4 regions of the Streptomyces sp. NPDC048504 genome follow, and region 2 is predicted to be linked to each of the others. Evidence: riboswitches for the same ligand, from Rfam matches in the RefSeq annotation. Region 2 holds a riboswitch; each other region holds the start of a gene.

Region 1 (4,251 bases), on a different contig from region 2:
CGACCACCGCTACGCCGGTTTCGTACAGGGCGCCGGGGAGGGACTTGAGGAGGCGGGCGGGGTTTGCCAGGGCGTTCGCCGCGCCTACGCAGATCAGGAGTGTGGCCAGTCTCAGGCCGTCGTAGAACGCGAAGAGCATTGCCTCGGCGGTTACTTGGCCGCCCAGGCGGATGCCCTGGGCCCAGTGGGGGAGGGGGGCTTCGGGGAGGGTGAAGAGGGGGTGGGTGCCGGGGATGGGGGAGCCGAGGATGGTTGCGAAGAGGAGGCGGATGAGGAGTACGGACAGGGCGAGTTTGGCGAAGGCGGTGTAGGAGCGGGACCAGGGGGCGGTGGTGCGGTGGGTTGCTACTACGTATGCCGTGACTGTGATCAGGAGGGTTAGGAGGAGGGGGTTGGTGGTGCGGGTTGCGGCTGTGGCCAGGGCCAGGGACCAGAGCCACCAGGCTCCTGGGTGCAGGGTGTTGTTGGGGGTTCGTTGTTGGCTGCTGCGCCGTGGGGGCTGGTCGCGCAGTTCCCCGCGCCCCTTAAGAAGGGGGTTGTGCGACCCGGGGTTTTTAGTCATGGGGGTGCCGTCGGCTTCGCCATACTGCTGCTGCGGCCAGTAGGGCTACTGCTGTTGCTCCTGCCAGGAGGCCGACTGATGGGCCGTGGTGGGGTGTTGGGGTCTTCTTCTGGTCGGTTACCTGGTCGGCGCAGCCCTGTTTCGGGTAGTCGGCTATTGCGCACAGTAGGGCGGCTGTGTTGTAGCGCAGGGGTTTGGCGACCGTGGCCAGGGCCTCTGCTGTTGTCGCGTCGGGGGTGACTCTCGCGCAGGCCGTGCGGAGGGCGGGGGCGTCGGAGGCTGTGCCGAAGTCGATGACCAGGGCGATGCGCTTCTTGCCTTGGGTGGCGGGGGAGTTGGCGCAGATCGCTGCGAAGTCGGGTGATGTGAGGCGGGGTTGCTTCGCGTTCGCCGAGTCCTCGCTCACCGCGAAGCGGAAGCCCTGGATGGTGCCGTCGTCCGGGCGGGTGGTGGAGGGGCCCTGCGTGGCGTAGGTCCAGTGGGTGCCGGTGCGGTCCCAGAAGGACCAGTAGCGGTAACCGGCTGCCTGGGCCTGGGTTGTTGTGCCGAGGACGAGGAGCAGGGCCGGCAGGAACAGGACGAGGCGGCGGGTCACTGTTGGTGGCCGCGCTTTCGGCCGCGGGTGATCAGGGCGGCGGCGATGATCGCGGCGAGGAGGAGGATGCCGCCGACGATCGTCCAAGTGGCGTTCAGGGAACCGTCGTTGTCGTCGGTGGCCGCGTTGTCGCTCGGGCCGGCTGTCTGCGGCTCGTCGATCGACTTCGGGGTCGGGCCCGTCGCGTTGAGCAGGGTGACGAGGTTCTGGCCGCCGAAGTCGTGGACGTCGGCGCCCTTCGCGGTGGTCGCCACGAAGACGAGTTGGGCGTAGGCGGCCGGACCGCCTTGCGTGGCCCAGGAGTTGGCGTGGGTCTCCAGCCAGCGCAGGGGCTTGGCGGCCTGGTCGTGCAGGCCGAGGGAGGACAGGGCGACGATCGCGTCGGCCGTGTTGCCGTAGTCGGGCTGGGGCTTGGCGCCGGGGAGCGCGGTGGTGAGGTGGCCGGTCCTCGCCATGGCGTGGGCGAGCCACGCGGCGCCGTTGTCCGCCACCCTGAAGGGATCGTCGCCGGACTTCTCGCACGTCGCGGGTGCGTCGGCGTCGTCCTGTCGGCTGCCGGTCAGCGACTCGCCGTAGAGGCCCAGCACGGCCGCCGCGGTCGCGTCCGCGTTGGCCGCGAGCCTGCCCTTCTTGTCCGGCTGGTAGGCGAAGGCGCCCGCGTCCGCGCCGCCGTCGCAGGGCAGCGCGAGCTTCCGCAGGGCGTCGTACGGGGACTTGCCGTCCTTCTGGAGGTTCGGCACGGTCACGCCCGCGTCCGCGAGGGCGCCGATGACGACGGAGGTGGAGTTCGCGTCGCTGGCCCCGCCGGGGGAGTAGCCCCAGCCGCCGTCGGGGTTCTGGATCGACTTCAGCCACGTGACGGCCTTGGTGACGGCGGAGTCCCCGCGGCCGTCGTTCGCGAGGGCCTGTACGGCGGCGGCCGTGCTGTTCGTGTCGACCATGACCTTGGCGTCGCAGGCCTTGGCGGGGTCGGCCCGGAACGCGGCGAAGGCGCCGTCGGCGCACTGCTGGCCGACCAGCCACGTCACCGCCTGGTCGGCGGGCTCCACGCCCACCGCGTCCTGCGCCAGCAGCGCGAGGGACTGGCGCCAGACGCCGTCGTAGGCCGGGTCGGAGGTGCCGTAGAGCCCGGCGGGTATCGCCGCGGACGGCGAGGGCGACGGACCGGCGGCGACGGCCGGGGCCGCCGCCATCACGGTGACGACGGTGGCCAGGACCGCGGCGCTGCGGCGGACGTTCATGATCGGCGGGTGCCTTCTCTGCGGGGAGCACGGCAGCGCGGGGACCCCCGGGCGGCTCGGCTCCGTATTCCTCGACGGTGCATGTGAACCGGTCACGTGCCGTACGGGGCGGTCCGGCTCACCGGGCCCCTGGGGGACCGGATCACGGTTGCGGGTCAGCGCCGGAATTGCACCGGCTTCCTCCCGTACGGGTGTGATGACGACCCGGCCACTGTACGGGGAACCTGAGCCCCCGCTGTGGGCAGGGGTTGCCCGGTCCGCCGTCCCCGGTAGGTTCTGGCCATGCCAGCCACGGGGAAAGCGCCGGGGAAGCTGATCGGCTCCGGCCGTACCGCCGACGTCTACGAGATCGACGAGGCGTGGGTGCTGCGCCGCAACCGCGAGGACTGGGGGGACGCGGCGGCCGAGGGCGCGGTGATGGAACATGTGCGGGCCCACGGCTATCCCGTGCCCCGGGTGCGCATGGAGGACCCGGGCACCTCGCGCACCTCGCGTACCGATCTCGTGATGGAGCGGCTGACCGGGCCCACCATGGTGGAGGCGTTCGTCGCGGGTGCGATCGACGCGGTGGAGGCCGGGACCGTACTCGCCTCTCTGCTACGGCAGTTGCACGCGATCCCCGGTCGGCGGCCCGGAACTCGGGTGCTGCACCTCGACCTTCACCCGGAGAACGTGCTGCTCACTCCGGACGGCCCGCGCGTCATCGACTGGGCCACGGCGGAGGACGGTGACCCGGCTCTCGACTGGGGGCTCTCCGCGATCATCCTCGCCCAGGTCGCCGTGGACGACGATCAGCCGGTCGCCGGACCGGCGCGCGCGATGCTCGTCTCGCTGCTCGCGGATCCTTCCGGGCTCACGGGGGAAGGGTTGGCGGAAGCGCGGCGGAGGCGGGCGGTGAATCCGACGATGACTCCGCGTGAGGTCGAACTCCTCGGTGTCGCCGAGGAGTTGGTGCGGTCGGTCGCGCTTCTGCCGTAGCGGTGGAGGAGGCCAGGAGGGCCAGTTTGTCGGCCGCGTCGGTGTCCGGGTCCGGGTGGTAGATGACGAGGGTCTGGCGCGGGGCGCCGTCGATGCTCAGGCGTTCGCGGTTCAGGTGGAGGGCGCCGACCTGGGGGTGGTCGAGGTACTTGGCCGCGCCCTCGCAGGACTGTACGTCGTGGCGGGCCCAGAGTCGGCTGAACAGGGGGCTGGCGAGGGAGAGTTCGCCGACCAGCTCGATGAACCGGGGGTCGTCGGTGTCGGTGCCGACCGCCTCGCGGAAGGCGGCGACGATACCTCCGCTGGAGTTCTCCCACTGCGGGTGGAGTGCCTGCTCGGCGGGGTCGAGGAACAGGGAACGCAGGCGGTTGGCGCCCGCCGTGAAGCGCGGTGACAGGGCGGTCGCGAGGGTGTTGGCGGCGAGGACGTCGAAGTAGCGGCCCTCGACCAGGGCCGGGAGCGGGAGCGTCGTGAGCAGCTTGGTGATGCTCGGCGGGACCGTCTCCCTGCGGCGCTGGGGGCGGATGCGCTGTCTGCGGGGGCCGTCGGCGCCGAGGCGCAGCAGGTGGGCCGTCGCGGTGCCGTCGAGCCGCAGCACCCGGGCGATGGCTTCGAGGACCTGCGCGGAGGGGTTGCGGTCGCGGCCCTGCTCCAGCCGCAGGTAGTAGTCGGCGCTGATGCCGGCCAGCATCGCGACCTCCTCGCGGCGCAGGCCCGGCACCCGCCGGACCCCGAAGACCGGGATACCGGCCTGTTCGGGCGTGACGAGTTCGCGGCGGGCGCGCACGTACTCACCCAGCAGGTTCGGTTCGTCGGCCATCTCCTCACTGTAGATCGGGCGGACGGGGGCCTGCCTGGTCCTGTCACCCCCAGGG
Region 2 (4,251 bases):
GCGCACCCGGACGCCAGTACGCCGTCGCAGGAGCCGGACCCCGTCCCGGCGTAACGGCTTCTTCCACCACTTCTACTTCTACTTCTACTTCTACGGCGAGCGCGGTGATCGATGCGATCACCGCGCTCGGTCGTTTCTCAGGGCTTGCGGGCGACTCCGACGTACAACGGGATCTGGTCGGTGTAGCCGGGTTGTTCTCCGGGCTCGGGGTACCAGTGCGCGGCGAGTTCAATGCCGGGGGCGACCAGCTCAAGTCCCTTGAAGAAGCTGGTGAATTCGGCGCGTGACCGTACTTGGGCGGGTGTGCCGCCCTTGCGGTAGACCTCGACGACGCGCTCCCAGGTCTCCGGGTCGAAGTCTCCCGTCGCGTGGGACAGGGCCAAGTAGCTTCCGGACGTCAGGGAGTTGAGCAGTTCACCCACGATGCGATGGGGATCGTCCTCGTCCGCCACCAGGTGCAGGAGGGCCATCAGGGACAGGGCGACCGGTTGCTCGAAGTCCAGCCGCTCCTTCGCCGCCGCGAGGATCTTTCCCGGCTCGCGCACGTCGGCCTGGATGTAGGCGGTGCTGCCCTCCGGCGTGCTGTGAAGAAGGGCCTCGGCGTGCCTGAGGACTATCGGGTCGTTGTCCGCGTAGACCACGCGAGCACGGGGGTTGATCGCCTGGACCACCTGGTGAAGGTTCGGGCGGGTGGGTATTCCGGTGCCGATGTCCAGGAACTGGCTGACTCCCCGCTCCGCCAGCAGCCGCGAGGCCCGGTGCATGAAGTCGCGGTTGACCCGCGCCATCTGCTTGACGTGGGGGAACAAGGAGATGACCTTTTCGGCGGCTGCCCAGTCGACGGGGTAGTTGTCCTTGCCGCCCAGGAAGTAGTCGTAGATGCGGGCCGACTGGGGTTTGCTGGTGTCCACGTCGTCCGCGCTGAATCCCGCATCCGTCACTTCGGTTCTCCTGGTGCCCAACGGCCGTTGTCGCGAGGTGAGTTCAGGTCCGCGAGTGTAACGGGCAGAGCTGTTCATGCTTGGTGCGGGACTACGGCCACCGGGCACGCCGTGTGTTCCAGTACGGCGTGCAGGGTGGGCCCGAGGGTCCGGCCCGCGCGGCCGATCACCAGCAGTTCCGCCGAGGCGGTGGCCGACGCCTGGACCAGGGCGGCCGCCGGGCTCTGGAGGCGGAGATCCTCGTAGACATCCACGTGCGGATACTTCTCCCGCCATGGCCGCAAGGCGTCCGAGAAGCGTTGCGTCTCCTGGTCCTCCCAGCGCCCGCGGTCCTTCTCGGGCGGCGCGTACGGCATCCAGTGTTCGGCGGGCGAGGGAAGCCGCCAGGCGTGTACGACGTGCAGGCCGGTGCCGCGACGGCAGGCGGCGTCGAAGGCGAAGTCGACGACGGCGCCGGGCAGTTGGCCGCCATCGACGCCCAGGGTCACGCCGTACGGTGACCGCCCTCGGCGACTGCGGGCGAACCCGCTCGGCACCAGTACCACCGGCCCATCGGAGCGCTCGGCGACCCCGTGGGCCACGGAACCGAGGGCAAGGCCCGCGAAACCGCCCGTACCGCGCAGCCCGAGGACCGTGGAGTCGGCCTCGGCGGTCAGGGGGAGCAGCGCCGGCACGGCCTCTCCGGTGAACGCGACCACGTCGGCCCGGAGTTCGGGGTGGTCCTTCGTGAGGGAGGTGACGAGGGCGTCGGGAGAGGGCTCGCGGAAGTAGGGCCAGGTGGTGAGGAGTTGGCCGTCCGGGAGTGTCGAGACGTGTACGACCCGCAGGGGGAGTCCGCGCAACTCGGCTTCCTCTGCTGCCCAGTCGGCCGCGATGCGGCTGTCCGCGGAACCGTCGACACCGACAACGATCAGTTGGGGCATGGCCGTTGGACCTCCGTGCGAGCGAGTCGGGGCCTCCACGATCCGCCGCGCGGAGCGTGCCGCACAGGGGTTGGACGGAACCGGAGGAAAGTCCGCGGTGCAGGCGCTGGGCCATGGGGCCGCCGGGCTTCGCGCGGCTCGGCGCGGCACCGCACCCCGTGGCGGGAGCCGACGGGCGATCTTGATACGTTGTGCGGGCCAGTCGTGCCACAACCGAGGCCAGGGAATCCGGTGGGAATCCGGAACTGACGCGCAGCGGTTAGGGGGACGGGCGGGGCAATAGACGCCACTGGGGCGACGCGGGCCGGCCGAAGGAGCCGGTGTGCGACGCGCCGGGAAGGCGCCCCGTCCGGACGAACCCGAGTCCGAAGACCTGCTGGCGCCTTCTCGCCCTCGGCGAGGGGGAGTTCGTAGGCCAGGCTCCGCGTTCGAGCCCCGACAGGCAAGGCATGCCCGTGATCCGTACCGCCCCCGTCCCGCTCCGCCGCCGTACTGCGGCCCTCCTCGTCGCACCCGCCCTGCTGCTCACCGCGTGCGGTGGATCCGACGGCGACAGTGCCGACGGCGAGACGGAGAAGTCGGCCGCGGGCTTCCCGCTCACCCTCACCGACTGCGGGCACAAGATCACGTTGAAGTCGGCCCCCGAGCGGGTCGTCTCCCTGAACCAGGGCACCACCGAGATCCTGCTCTCCCTCGGCCTCGCCGGCCGCATCGCCGGCACCGCCACCTGGACCGACCCGGTGCTGAAGGGCCTGGAGAAGGCGAACGCGGCCGTGCCGCGCCTCGCCGACAACGCGCCCTCCTTCGAGAAGGTCCTCGACGCCGAACCCGACTTCGTCACCGCGTCCTTCGTCTCGACGCTCGGCAAGGGCGGGGTCGCGACCCGCGAACAGTTCGAGAAGCTGGGCGTGCCGACGTACGTCTCGCCGTCCGACTGCGCGGGCAAGGACAACGACAGCGGCGGCGACGGTTCGCGCAGCACACCGCTCACCCTCGACAGCGTCTACGGCGAGATACGCGACCTGTCCCGTGCGATGGGCGTGAAGGCGCGCGGCGACCAGCTCGTGGCTCAGCTGAGGGCACGGGTGACCAAGGCCACCACCGGCCTCGACGCCTCGGACACCTCTCTCATGTACTGGTTCGCGAACTCCCAGTCGCCTTACCTGGCCGGCTGCTGCGGCGCCCCGGGTGCCATCACCCGCGCCGTCGGTGGAAAGAACGCCTTCTCCGACACCCACGACGAGTGGCCCCAGATCAACTGGGAGACCGTCGCCGACCGCGACCCCGACGTCATCGTCCTGGGCGATCTGACCCGCAAGTCGCAGACCGCCGAGACCGCCAAGGCGAAGATCCACTTCCTGGAGACCAACGCCGCCACCCGCAATCTCACCGCCGTCAAGAAGAAGCGGTACATCCTGCTCAGCGGACAGGCGATGAACCCCTCCATCCGCACCGTCGAAGGGACCGAACAGGTCGCCGCCGGCCTGCGCGACTTCGGACTCGCCAAGTGACCGTCCGCACCCTGTTGTTGACGGGCGGCGGGCTGGTCGCGCTGCTGGTCTCCGTGGCCTTCGCGGTGACGATCGGGCCCGCCGACATCTCCACGGCCGACGTGTGGGCGTCGGTCGCGTCCCACCTCGGCGGTGGCGAAAGCGCCCTTGCTCCGTTGCGGGACGGCATCGTCTGGAACCTGCGTATGCCCCGCACGCTGCTCGCCGCCGTCTGCGGTGCCGGGCTCGCGCTGTGCGGCGCCGTCATGCAGTCCCTGCTGCGCTATCCGCTGGCGGACCCGTTCGTGCTCGGCGTCTCGTCCGGAGCGTCCACGGGGGCGGTCGCGGTGGTCGTGCTCGGGGTGGGCGGCGGGGCCGTGTCGCTGTCGGCGGGCGCCTTCGTCGGTGCGCTGCTCTCCTTCGGGCTGGTCATGCTGCTCAGTCACAGCCTCGGCGCGAGCATGGACCGGGTGGTGCTGTCCGGCGTGGCCGCCATGCAACTCTTCTCCGCGCTCACGTCGTTCACGGTGCTGACGTCGGCGGACGCCGAGACCACCAAGGGCGTGCTGTTCTGGCTGCTCGGCTCGCTCTCCGGCGCGGACTGGGGCCAAGTGCTGCTCTGCGCGGGCGCGTTGGCGCTCGTGCTGGTCGTATGCCTGGGCCATGCCACCACGCTGGACGCGTTCGCCTTCGGAGAGGAGGCGGCCGCAGGCCTGGGCGTGAACGTCGCCCGCGCCCGACTGATCCTGCTTTGCGCCACGGCGCTGCTCACCGCCGTACTGGTCAGCTGCGCCGGGGCGATCGGCTTCGTCGGCCTGGTCCTGCCGCACGTCACCCGCGCGTTGACCGGTTCCGGGCATGTACGACTGCTGCCGGTCACCGCGCTGACCGGAGCCG
Region 3 (4,251 bases), on a different contig from region 2:
AGTTCGACCCGCAGAACGCCAAGTCCCTCTCCCTGCGCACCCATTCGCAGACCTCGGGCTGGTCGCTGACAGCGCAGGACGTCTTCAACAACGTCACGCGCACGTGCGTAGAGGCGATGGCGGCAACTCAGGGCCACACCCAGTCGCTCCACACCAACGCCCTGGACGAGGCCCTCGCGCTGCCCACCGACTTCTCGGCGCGCATCGCCCGCAACACACAGTTGTTGATCCAGCAGGAGTCCGGCACGACCCGGGTGATCGACCCGTGGGGCGGCAGCGCGTACGTCGAGAAGCTGACCTACGACCTCGCCCGCCGCGCCTGGCAGCACATCGAGGAGGTCGAGGCGGCGGGCGGTATGGCCAAGGCCATCGACGCGGGCATCCCCAAGCTGCGCATCGAGGAGGCCGCGGCCCGCACCCAGGCCCGCATCGACTCCGGCCGCCAGCCGGTCATCGGCGTCAACAAGTACCGCGTGGAGACCGACGAACAGATCGACGTCCTCAAGGTCGACAACTCCTCCGTCCGCACCCAACAGATCGAGAAGCTGCGGCGGTTGCGCGCCGAGCGCGACGAACAGGCCACCCAGGACGCGTTGCACGCGCTGACCCGGGCCGCCGAAAGCACGGGAAATCTCCTGGAGTTGGCGGTCAACGCGGCCCGCGCGAAGGCGACGGTCGGCGAGATCTCCGACGCGCTGGAGAAGGTGTACGGGCGGCACGCGAGCCAGATCCGTACGATCGCCGGTGTGTACCGCACCGAAGCCGGCGACTCCCCGTCCGTGGAACGCACCCGTGCCCTCGTGGCCGAGTTCGAGGAGTCCGAGGGCCGCCGCCCGCGCATCCTGGTCGCCAAGATGGGCCAGGACGGTCACGACCGCGGCCAGAAGGTGATCGCCACCGCCTTCGCCGACCTCGGCTTCGACGTCGACGTCGGCCCGCTGTTCCAGACCCCCGGCGAGGTGGCCCGCCAGGCCGTGGAGGCGGACGTACACATCGTCGGAGTGTCGTCCCTCGCCGCCGGACACCTCACCCTCGTACCGGCGTTGAAGGAGTCCCTCGCCGAGGAGGGCCGCGAGGACATCATGATCGTGGTGGGCGGGGTGATCCCACCGCAGGACGTACCCACCCTCCTGGAGATGGGCGCGGCGGCCGTGTTCCCGCCCGGGACGGTGATCCCGGACGCGGCCCACGACCTGGTGCGGCGACTGGCCGCCGACCTCGGGCACACCCTGTGATCGAGGTCGACACCTATGTGAAGGGCGTACTCGGCGGCAAGCGGGCCCTGGTGGCCCGCGCCATCACCCTCGTCGAGTCGACCAAGCCCCAACACCGGTTCATGGCCCAGGAGTTGCTGACCGAGCTCCTCCCGCACAGCGGCCAGGCCCGGCGCATCGGCATCAGCGGCGTACCGGGCGTAGGCAAGTCGACCTTCATCGACGCCTTCGGCACCCTCCTCACCTCCCTCGGCTTCCGGGTCGCGGTGCTGGCGGTCGACCCGTCCTCCACACGGACGGGCGGTTCGATCCTCGGCGACAAGACCCGCATGGAGCGCCTCTCCGTCGACCCGGCGGCCTTCGTCCGCCCCTCCCCCACCGCCGGCACCCTCGGCGGCGTCGCGAAGGCGACCCGCGAGTCCATCGTGGTGATGGAAGCGGCGGGGTACGACGTCGTCCTCGTCGAGACGGTAGGCGTAGGCCAGTCGGAGACGGCGGTAGCCAACATGGTCGACTCTTTCCTGCTGTTGACGTTGGCCCGTACCGGCGACCAGCTACAGGGCATCAAGAAGGGCGTCCTGGAACTGGCGGACGTCATCGCCGTCAACAAGGCGGACGGGCCGCATGAGCGGGATGCGAAGAGCGCGGCACGTGAACTGGCAGGCGCACTACGGCTGATGCACCCCGCTGACGCGGCCTGGACCCCGCCGGTACTGAGTTGCAGCGCGCGCGAGGGCACCGGCCTGGACACGGTCTGGGAGCGCCTCGAACAACACCGCTCCCTGCTGGAGTCCACCGGCCGCCTGGCTGCGAAGCGCAGCGAGCAGCAGGTGGATTGGACGTGGACGATGGTCCGCGATGAACTTCTGGGGAGGCTGCACTCCGATCCGGCGGTACGTGCGCTGGCTCCGGCCCTCGAACGCCAGGTACGCGAGGGCGAGTTGACAGCAACCTTGGCGGCAGAGGAAATCCTGCGAGCCTTCGAATCCCGGGGACCCCGACCTACCTAGGGGCGCGGGGAACTGCGCGACCAGCCCCCACCGGCCGAAAGCCAAAACTCGACGTACCCGCTACGCTGATCGACGCAGCTGGTTCGCCCCGTCACCCAGACGGACGCGTCGCAAGAGGGAACCCGGTGAAATTCCGGGACTGCCCCGCAGCGGTAAGCAGGAACGACCGCCGTCATACGCACTGGGCCCACACAGGACCTGGGAAGCGACGGCCAGTAGGTGACCTCCAGTTCAAACGGGGGCCGTGCCCGCAAGTCCGAAGACCTGCCACCTGCCCGCACGCGAAGCATTCGCGCGCGGAATCCCGGTGACCTCGTGGGCGGGTCGGCGTACACACGGGCGGTCACCATCCCCCGGTCTACGAACCTTCGCGCTCACGTCCCGACACCGGGATCCAGGGAGATATCTCGCGAAGGAGATTTCCGTGACACCGAAGTCCGCAGCCGCGGCAGCACGGGCAACCGTCTACGGCTACCCCCGCCAGGGCAGGGGCCGAGAACTCAAGAAGGCCATCGAGGGCTACTGGAAGGGCCGCGTCGACGCCGAAGCCCTCCGGACCACCGCCGCCGAACTGCGCCGCACGAACTGGCGGCAACTGGCGGACGCCGGCATCCACGAGGTACCGACCGGCGACTTCTCGTACTACGACCACGTCCTGGACACCAGCGTCATGGTCGGCGCGATCCCCGAACGCCACCGCGCCGCCGTCGAACTCGACGCGCTGGACGGCTACTTCGCGATGGCACGCGGCACCCAGGACGTGGCGCCGCTGGAGATGACGAAGTGGTTCGACACCAACTACCACTACCTCGTGCCCGAGTTGGGCCCGGACACCGTCTTCACCACCGACTCCGCCAAACAGGTGGCGGAGTTGAAGGAGGCCCTCGCCCTGGGCCTCACCGCCCGCCCGGTGCTCGTCGGCCCGGTCACCTACCTCCTGCTCGCCAAGCCCGCGCCCGGGGTGTCCGCGGACTTCGATCCGCTGACCCTCCTGGACCGGCTGCTGCCCGTGTACGCCGAGGTCCTCGCCGACCTGCGCGCGGCCGGCGCGGAGTGGGTACAACTCGACGAGCCCGCCCTGGTCCAGGACCGCACCCCGGCAGAACTGAGCGCCACCACCCGCGCGTACCGCGCCCTCGGCGCCCTCACCGACCGGCCGAAGCTGCTCGTCGCCTCCTACTTCGACCGGCTCGGCGACGCGCTGCCGGTCCTCGCGAAGGCGCCCGTGGAGGGCCTCGCACTCGACTTCACCGAGTCCGCCGCCGCCAACCTGGACGCCCTCGCCGCCGTGGGCGGACTGCCCGGCAAGCGGCTGATCGCGGGGGTCGTCAACGGCCGTAACGTCTGGGTCAACGACCTCACCAAGTCCCTTGCCACACTGGGCACGTTGCTCGGTCTTGCCGACCGGGTCGACGTGGCCGCCTCCTGCTCGCTGCTCCATGTGCCGCTCGACGCCGCCGCCGAGCGGGACATCGAGCCGCAGATCCTGCGCTGGCTCGCGTTCGCGCGGCAGAAGACCGGCGAGATCGTCACGCTTGCCAAGGGCCTGGCCCAGGGCACCGACACGATCGCCGCCGAACTCGCCGCCAACCGCGCCGACTTGGCCTCCCGCGCCGGTTCGGCGCTCACCAGGGACCCCGCCGTACGGGCCAGGGCCGCCGCGGTCACGGACGCCGACGCCCGCCGCTCCCAGCCGTACGACGAGCGGACCGCGGCGCAGCGCGCGCATCTCGGGCTGCCGCCGCTGCCGACGACCACGATCGGCTCCTTCCCGCAGACCTCCGAACTGCGCACCGCGCGGGCCGACTTGAGGGCGCGGCGGATCGACACTGCCGGTTACGAGGAGCGCATCAAGGCGGAGATCGGCGAGGTCATCTCCTTCCAGGAGAAGACCGGTCTCGACGTCCTCGTGCACGGCGAACCCGAACGCAACGACATGGTCCAGTACTTCGCCGAGCAGCTCACCGGCTACCTCGCCACGCGGTACGGCTGGGTCCAGTCGTACGGCACCCGTTACGTCCGCCCGC
Region 4 (4,251 bases), on a different contig from region 2:
CGTGTGACGTCACACGAGCAGGGCGAACATGACGGCCATCCCCAACGCCATCGCGGCATGGCACGCCGGGGACAGGGCCCCGCCCTGGCTTACCGCCTCCAACGCGGCCCCGCCGTCCGGCTGTTCACGTTCTGAGACGGTGCCTCTTTCCCTGGTCCGGTCGAGAGCACGGGTCAGCCAGGACAGACCAAGACCCCCAAGGACCACCGCGAACAGCACCGCCGTCACTCGCGGCCCTGTCCCGGTCAGACTCATGGCGGCCAGACCGGAACTGCCGGACATGTCCATTCCCGCCATGTCATGCGCACCGGCCGCCTCCGTGTGCCCGGACATACCGCCTGAGGACTCCATCGCCGCCACCATCCAGGCCATGGCGCCCATCATCACCACATGGGGCAGGGCGGCGAGTACCGCTCGGCGCCTTGTACGGTCACCGGTTCGGAAGGGGGCCGCCGCCAGGAACCACAACCCGCCCACCGAGAACAACACCACCTGCGGAAGCGCCGCCAGGTCCATGCCCCAGGGCCAGGCCATGGCGATCATCAGTACCCCCATCGCCGCGTGCCACAAGTGATCCGCCCGCTCGGCTAGCCCCGTGGCGGGCAGAACCATCCGCCACACCCCGTACAGGACCGGCACGGCGAACATCAGGCTCAGGATCCAGCGCAGTCCGCTCGCGGCGATCACGAAACCCCCAACTCCGGGACGCCGTTAGGCATCCGTCATCCGATTCACGGCGGGGTCGCATCAGCAGAGGAGAAGCGAAGGACGCGGTCGCCGACCTGCTGGATGGACGCAACAGGAGTCGGAGCGGCGCAGGGGTGAGTTCCCAAGGTGCCGTGTGAGTACGGTCACTTGGGCGTCGGGCGTCGGGCGTCGGGCGTCGGGCGGCGGGCGGCGGGCGGCGGGCCGCGAACGCACCATGAGACGGACTGCGGCCGACCATCCGTACGACCTGCACGGCGGCTCGATGAACGGGTGGTCGGCGCGGGTCAGTTGAAGACGACTCAGGCCGCAGGCTCCGGCGGAAGCGAGGAGTCCAGCAGCGCCGCCATACCGGGATCGGTCAGCCGGTAGCGGACGACGCGACCGTCCTTGTCGGCGGTGACGGTGCCCGAGGCCCGTAGCAGGCGCAGGATCTGGGAGACGGACGTGTCGCTGATGCCCGTGGCCAGCGACAGATCCGATACGGCGATGGGCCCGGCCCGGTGCACGGCCAGCAGCACGGACAGCCTGTTCGGCTCGCCCAGCAGGGAGAAACGGGCGGCCCACTCGTTGACGCGGGCGGCATCGCCGATGCCCTCGATGGCCTCGCAGACGGTGTGCTCATCGATCGCACGGCGATGCGCGCGACTCTCCGGAACCAGATGCATGCACCCATCCTCACCCCTGCCCCCGCGTGATGCACAACACCTGCGCAATTGCGCAGACTTGTGGATGACCAGGTGTCGCACCTAGCCTGATCCGGCCGTGGTGTTCGGGAAGACCGGTGCACTGTGTCCGATCAGGTTCGGGCACGGGAGTCCGGAGCGGCCCTCGCCACTGTGATCGGGAAGTCTCCGCACCATCCCCGCTCCCACCCGGGACCGGGCGGCCACTGGGCGCATGTCGCGCCCGGGAAGGCCGGGCGGCGCAGACGTTCGACCCGTCAGCCAGGAGACCGGCCACGGCACCGTACGACGACCCCGTCCACGAGGTGCTGGAGAGGCTGCCCCGAACATGACCCTGCCCGAAAACCCCGCCCCGCCGACCACCGCCACCGGGACACCGGCCGCGCAGCCACTGCGCTGGGAACGCCGGGACTGGCTCCGCACCGGCGCCCTGCTCGCCGTCATCGCGGCCCTGCACGTCGTGGCCTTCATGATTCTGATCGCCATGGTCGCCCCGAACCACTACACCGTCGGCCATCAGGTCTTCGGCGTGGGACTCGGCATCACCGCCTACACCCTCGGCATGCGGCACGCCTTCGACGCCGACCACATCGCGGCCATCGACAACACCACCCGCAAGCTCATGGCCGACGGCAAGCGTCCGGTGTCGGTCGGCTTCTGGTTCGCACTGGGCCACTCGACGATCGTGGTCGCGATGGCCTCGCTCATCGCCGCCGGCGCAAAGGTGACCGGCACCCTGCTCAACGAGGACTCCGACTCCCGTGTGACCCTCGGCCTGATCGGCACCACCGTCTCCGGCACCTTTCTCTACCTGATCGCGGCCCTCAACCTGGTCGCCCTCACCGGGATCTACCGGGTCTTCAAGGCCATGCGCGCAGGCCAGTTCGACGAGCACGAGCTGGAGAAGCACCTCGCCAACCGCGGCTTCATGAACCGGATCCTGGGCCGGCTGACGAGGTCCATCACGCGGCCGGGTCAGATGTACCCCGTCGGCGTCCTGTTCGGCCTGGGCTTCGACACCGCCACCGAGGTCGCCCTGATGGTCATGGCCGGCTCCGGCGCCGCCGCCGGCCTGCCCTGGTACGCGATCCTGTGCCTGCCCCTGCTGTTCGCCGCAGGCATGAGCCTCTTCGACACCCTCGACGGCTGCTTCATGAACTTCGCCTACCACTGGGCGTTCTCCAACCCGGTCCGCAAGGTCTACTACAACCTCACCATCACCGGCCTGTCGATCGCGGTCGCCTTCGTCATCGGCACGATCGAACTCGTCAGCGTCCTGCACGACAACCTCGGTCTCCAGGACGGCATCACCGACTGGATCTCCGGCATCGACCTCGACAACGTCGGCTACATCATCGTCGGCCTCTTCGTCGTCGTATGGGCCTGCGCCATCGCCTACTGGCGCCTGGCCAACGTCGAACACCGCTGGAACGTGAAGACGGCCAATGCGGACTGACGCCTCGGTTGCGGGGCGGTCGGAGGCCCCGCCCGCCCGCGCTCCCGCCCGCATCGAATTCATCGGCCGAGCCGGGAACTGAACGGGACCCGCATCCGACTCGTAAGGAAGACGCAGGGTTGACCAGGTAGTACGTGGACGGTGATGCGCATGGGCGGGCAAGGGGAGAGATCCTCGGGCCGCATGGCCGCACCGTCGGACGTGAGCGCGTCCCCGGCGGTACGGAGCTTGCGCGCGGCGGTGTTCGCCGTACTGTGCGTGCTGCTGGCCGCCGGAGGACACGCACTGGCCATGGGCGCGGCACCACCCGTGTGGGTACAGGCCGCCGCGGTCCTGCCGATCTTCGCTGTCGGCTGTCTACTGGGCGGCCGGGAACGCTCGTTGACCGGCATCGGCGGCGCGACGCTGGCAACCCAGGGCGGTCTGCACCTCGCCTTCGACGCTGCACGCCCTCGTACTGCGATGGCCATGCCCGGCATGTCCATGAACCACGCGCACGCGATGACACCGCACGCCACCGCCGCCCACGTCGGAGCGGCCCTCGTGCTCACCTGGTGGCTGCGGCGCGGTGAGGCCGCGCTGTGGTCACTGCTGCGGTGGGCAGTCAACTTCCTGCCGGGGCTTGCTGCTTGGTGGCAGGTAGCGCGCGGGACGCAGGGCGGGGCGAACGCGCCGCGCCCGACGGCGCGGCCCGCCGGTGTCACCCGGCAGGTGCGGCTGCGGTACGCCGTTCACCGGCGCGGACCGCCGACGGGATGTCGTACGCAAACTGAACCCGACATCCCTTCACCAGTACGGAGATCCACTCAGCCATGTCCGCACACCGCACCACCCTGCGCCGCGCAGGCACCGTCGCCGCCCTCGCCACCGCCGGAGTCCTGGCCGCCGCCGGGGTCGCCTCCGCGCACGTCACCGTCCACCCCGAGAGCTACGCCAAGGGCGCCACGGACGGCGTGCTGACCTTCCGCGTCCCCAACGAAGAGGACAAGGCCAGCACCACCAAGGTCCAGGTCTACCTGCCCACCGACCACCCCGTCCTCGGCGTGCTCGTCTCCCCGCAGGACGGCTGGACCGCGAAGGTCACGAGCACCAAACTGAAGACCCCGATCAAGACCGACGACGGCACCATCACCGACGCCGTCTCCGAGATCACCTGGACCGGCGGGAAGATCGGCGCCGGCCACTACGAGGACTTCAACGTAGCCTTCGGCCAACTGCCCGACGACACCGACCAGCTGGCCTTCAAGGCGCTGCAGACCTACTCCGACGGCAACGTCGTCCGCTGGATCGAGGAGAGCACGGGCGGCGAGGAGCCGGAGAACCCGGCGCCGGTCCTCAAGCTCACCGCGAAGGGCGCGGACGCCGAAAGGAGCAGTACTTCGGCCGCCTCGGCGACGGCTTCCA

Evidence for each region. Region 2 has a riboswitch for cobalamin ahead of ACGFY9_RS35485 (ABC transporter substrate-binding protein). Riboswitches for the same ligand answer to the same signal wherever they lie in the genome.
Region 1: linked by a shared signal. The riboswitch ahead of ACGFY9_RS23565 (prenyltransferase/squalene oxidase repeat-containing protein) and the one ahead of ACGFY9_RS35485 (ABC transporter substrate-binding protein) in region 2 are both predicted to bind cobalamin.
Region 3: linked by a shared signal. The riboswitch ahead of metE (5-methyltetrahydropteroyltriglutamate--homocysteine S-methyltransferase) and the one ahead of ACGFY9_RS35485 (ABC transporter substrate-binding protein) in region 2 are both predicted to bind cobalamin.
Region 4: linked by a shared signal. The riboswitch ahead of ACGFY9_RS27505 (HoxN/HupN/NixA family nickel/cobalt transporter) and the one ahead of ACGFY9_RS35485 (ABC transporter substrate-binding protein) in region 2 are both predicted to bind cobalamin.

What each region holds. Positions count from the first base shown of each region.
Region 1 is NZ_JBICXA010000009.1:196,129-200,379, reverse strand. Features, by position in the region: gene ACGFY9_RS23575 (CbiQ family ECF transporter T component) at 1-562, opposite strand, end outside; gene ACGFY9_RS23570 (SCO2322 family protein) at 555-1,157, opposite strand; gene ACGFY9_RS23565 (prenyltransferase/squalene oxidase repeat-containing protein) at 1,154-2,398, opposite strand; cobalamin riboswitch at 2,488-2,621, opposite strand; partial or broken gene ACGFY9_RS23560 (phosphotransferase) at 2,681-3,361, shown strand; gene ACGFY9_RS23555 (helix-turn-helix domain-containing protein) at 3,252-4,196, opposite strand.
Region 2 is NZ_JBICXA010000017.1:60,110-64,360, forward strand. Features, by position in the region: gene ACGFY9_RS35470 (CbtA family protein) at 1-54, shown strand, start outside; gene ACGFY9_RS35475 (SAM-dependent methyltransferase) at 138-941, opposite strand; gene ACGFY9_RS35480 (universal stress protein) at 1,016-1,864, opposite strand; cobalamin riboswitch at 2,047-2,260, shown strand; gene ACGFY9_RS35485 (ABC transporter substrate-binding protein) at 2,314-3,375, shown strand; gene ACGFY9_RS35490 (FecCD family ABC transporter permease) at 3,372-4,251, shown strand, end outside.
Region 3 is NZ_JBICXA010000011.1:341,267-345,517, forward strand. Features, by position in the region: gene scpA (methylmalonyl-CoA mutase) at 1-1,235, shown strand, start outside; gene meaB (methylmalonyl Co-A mutase-associated GTPase MeaB) at 1,232-2,224, shown strand; cobalamin riboswitch at 2,287-2,511, shown strand; gene metE (5-methyltetrahydropteroyltriglutamate--homocysteine S-methyltransferase) at 2,649-4,251, shown strand, end outside.
Region 4 is NZ_JBICXA010000011.1:288,703-292,953, reverse strand. Features, by position in the region: gene ACGFY9_RS27515 (DUF5134 domain-containing protein) at 10-687, opposite strand; gene ACGFY9_RS27510 (ArsR/SmtB family transcription factor) at 1,008-1,373, opposite strand; cobalamin riboswitch at 1,455-1,684, shown strand; gene ACGFY9_RS27505 (HoxN/HupN/NixA family nickel/cobalt transporter) at 1,720-2,847, shown strand; gene ACGFY9_RS27500 (YcnI family protein) at 3,660-4,251, shown strand, end outside.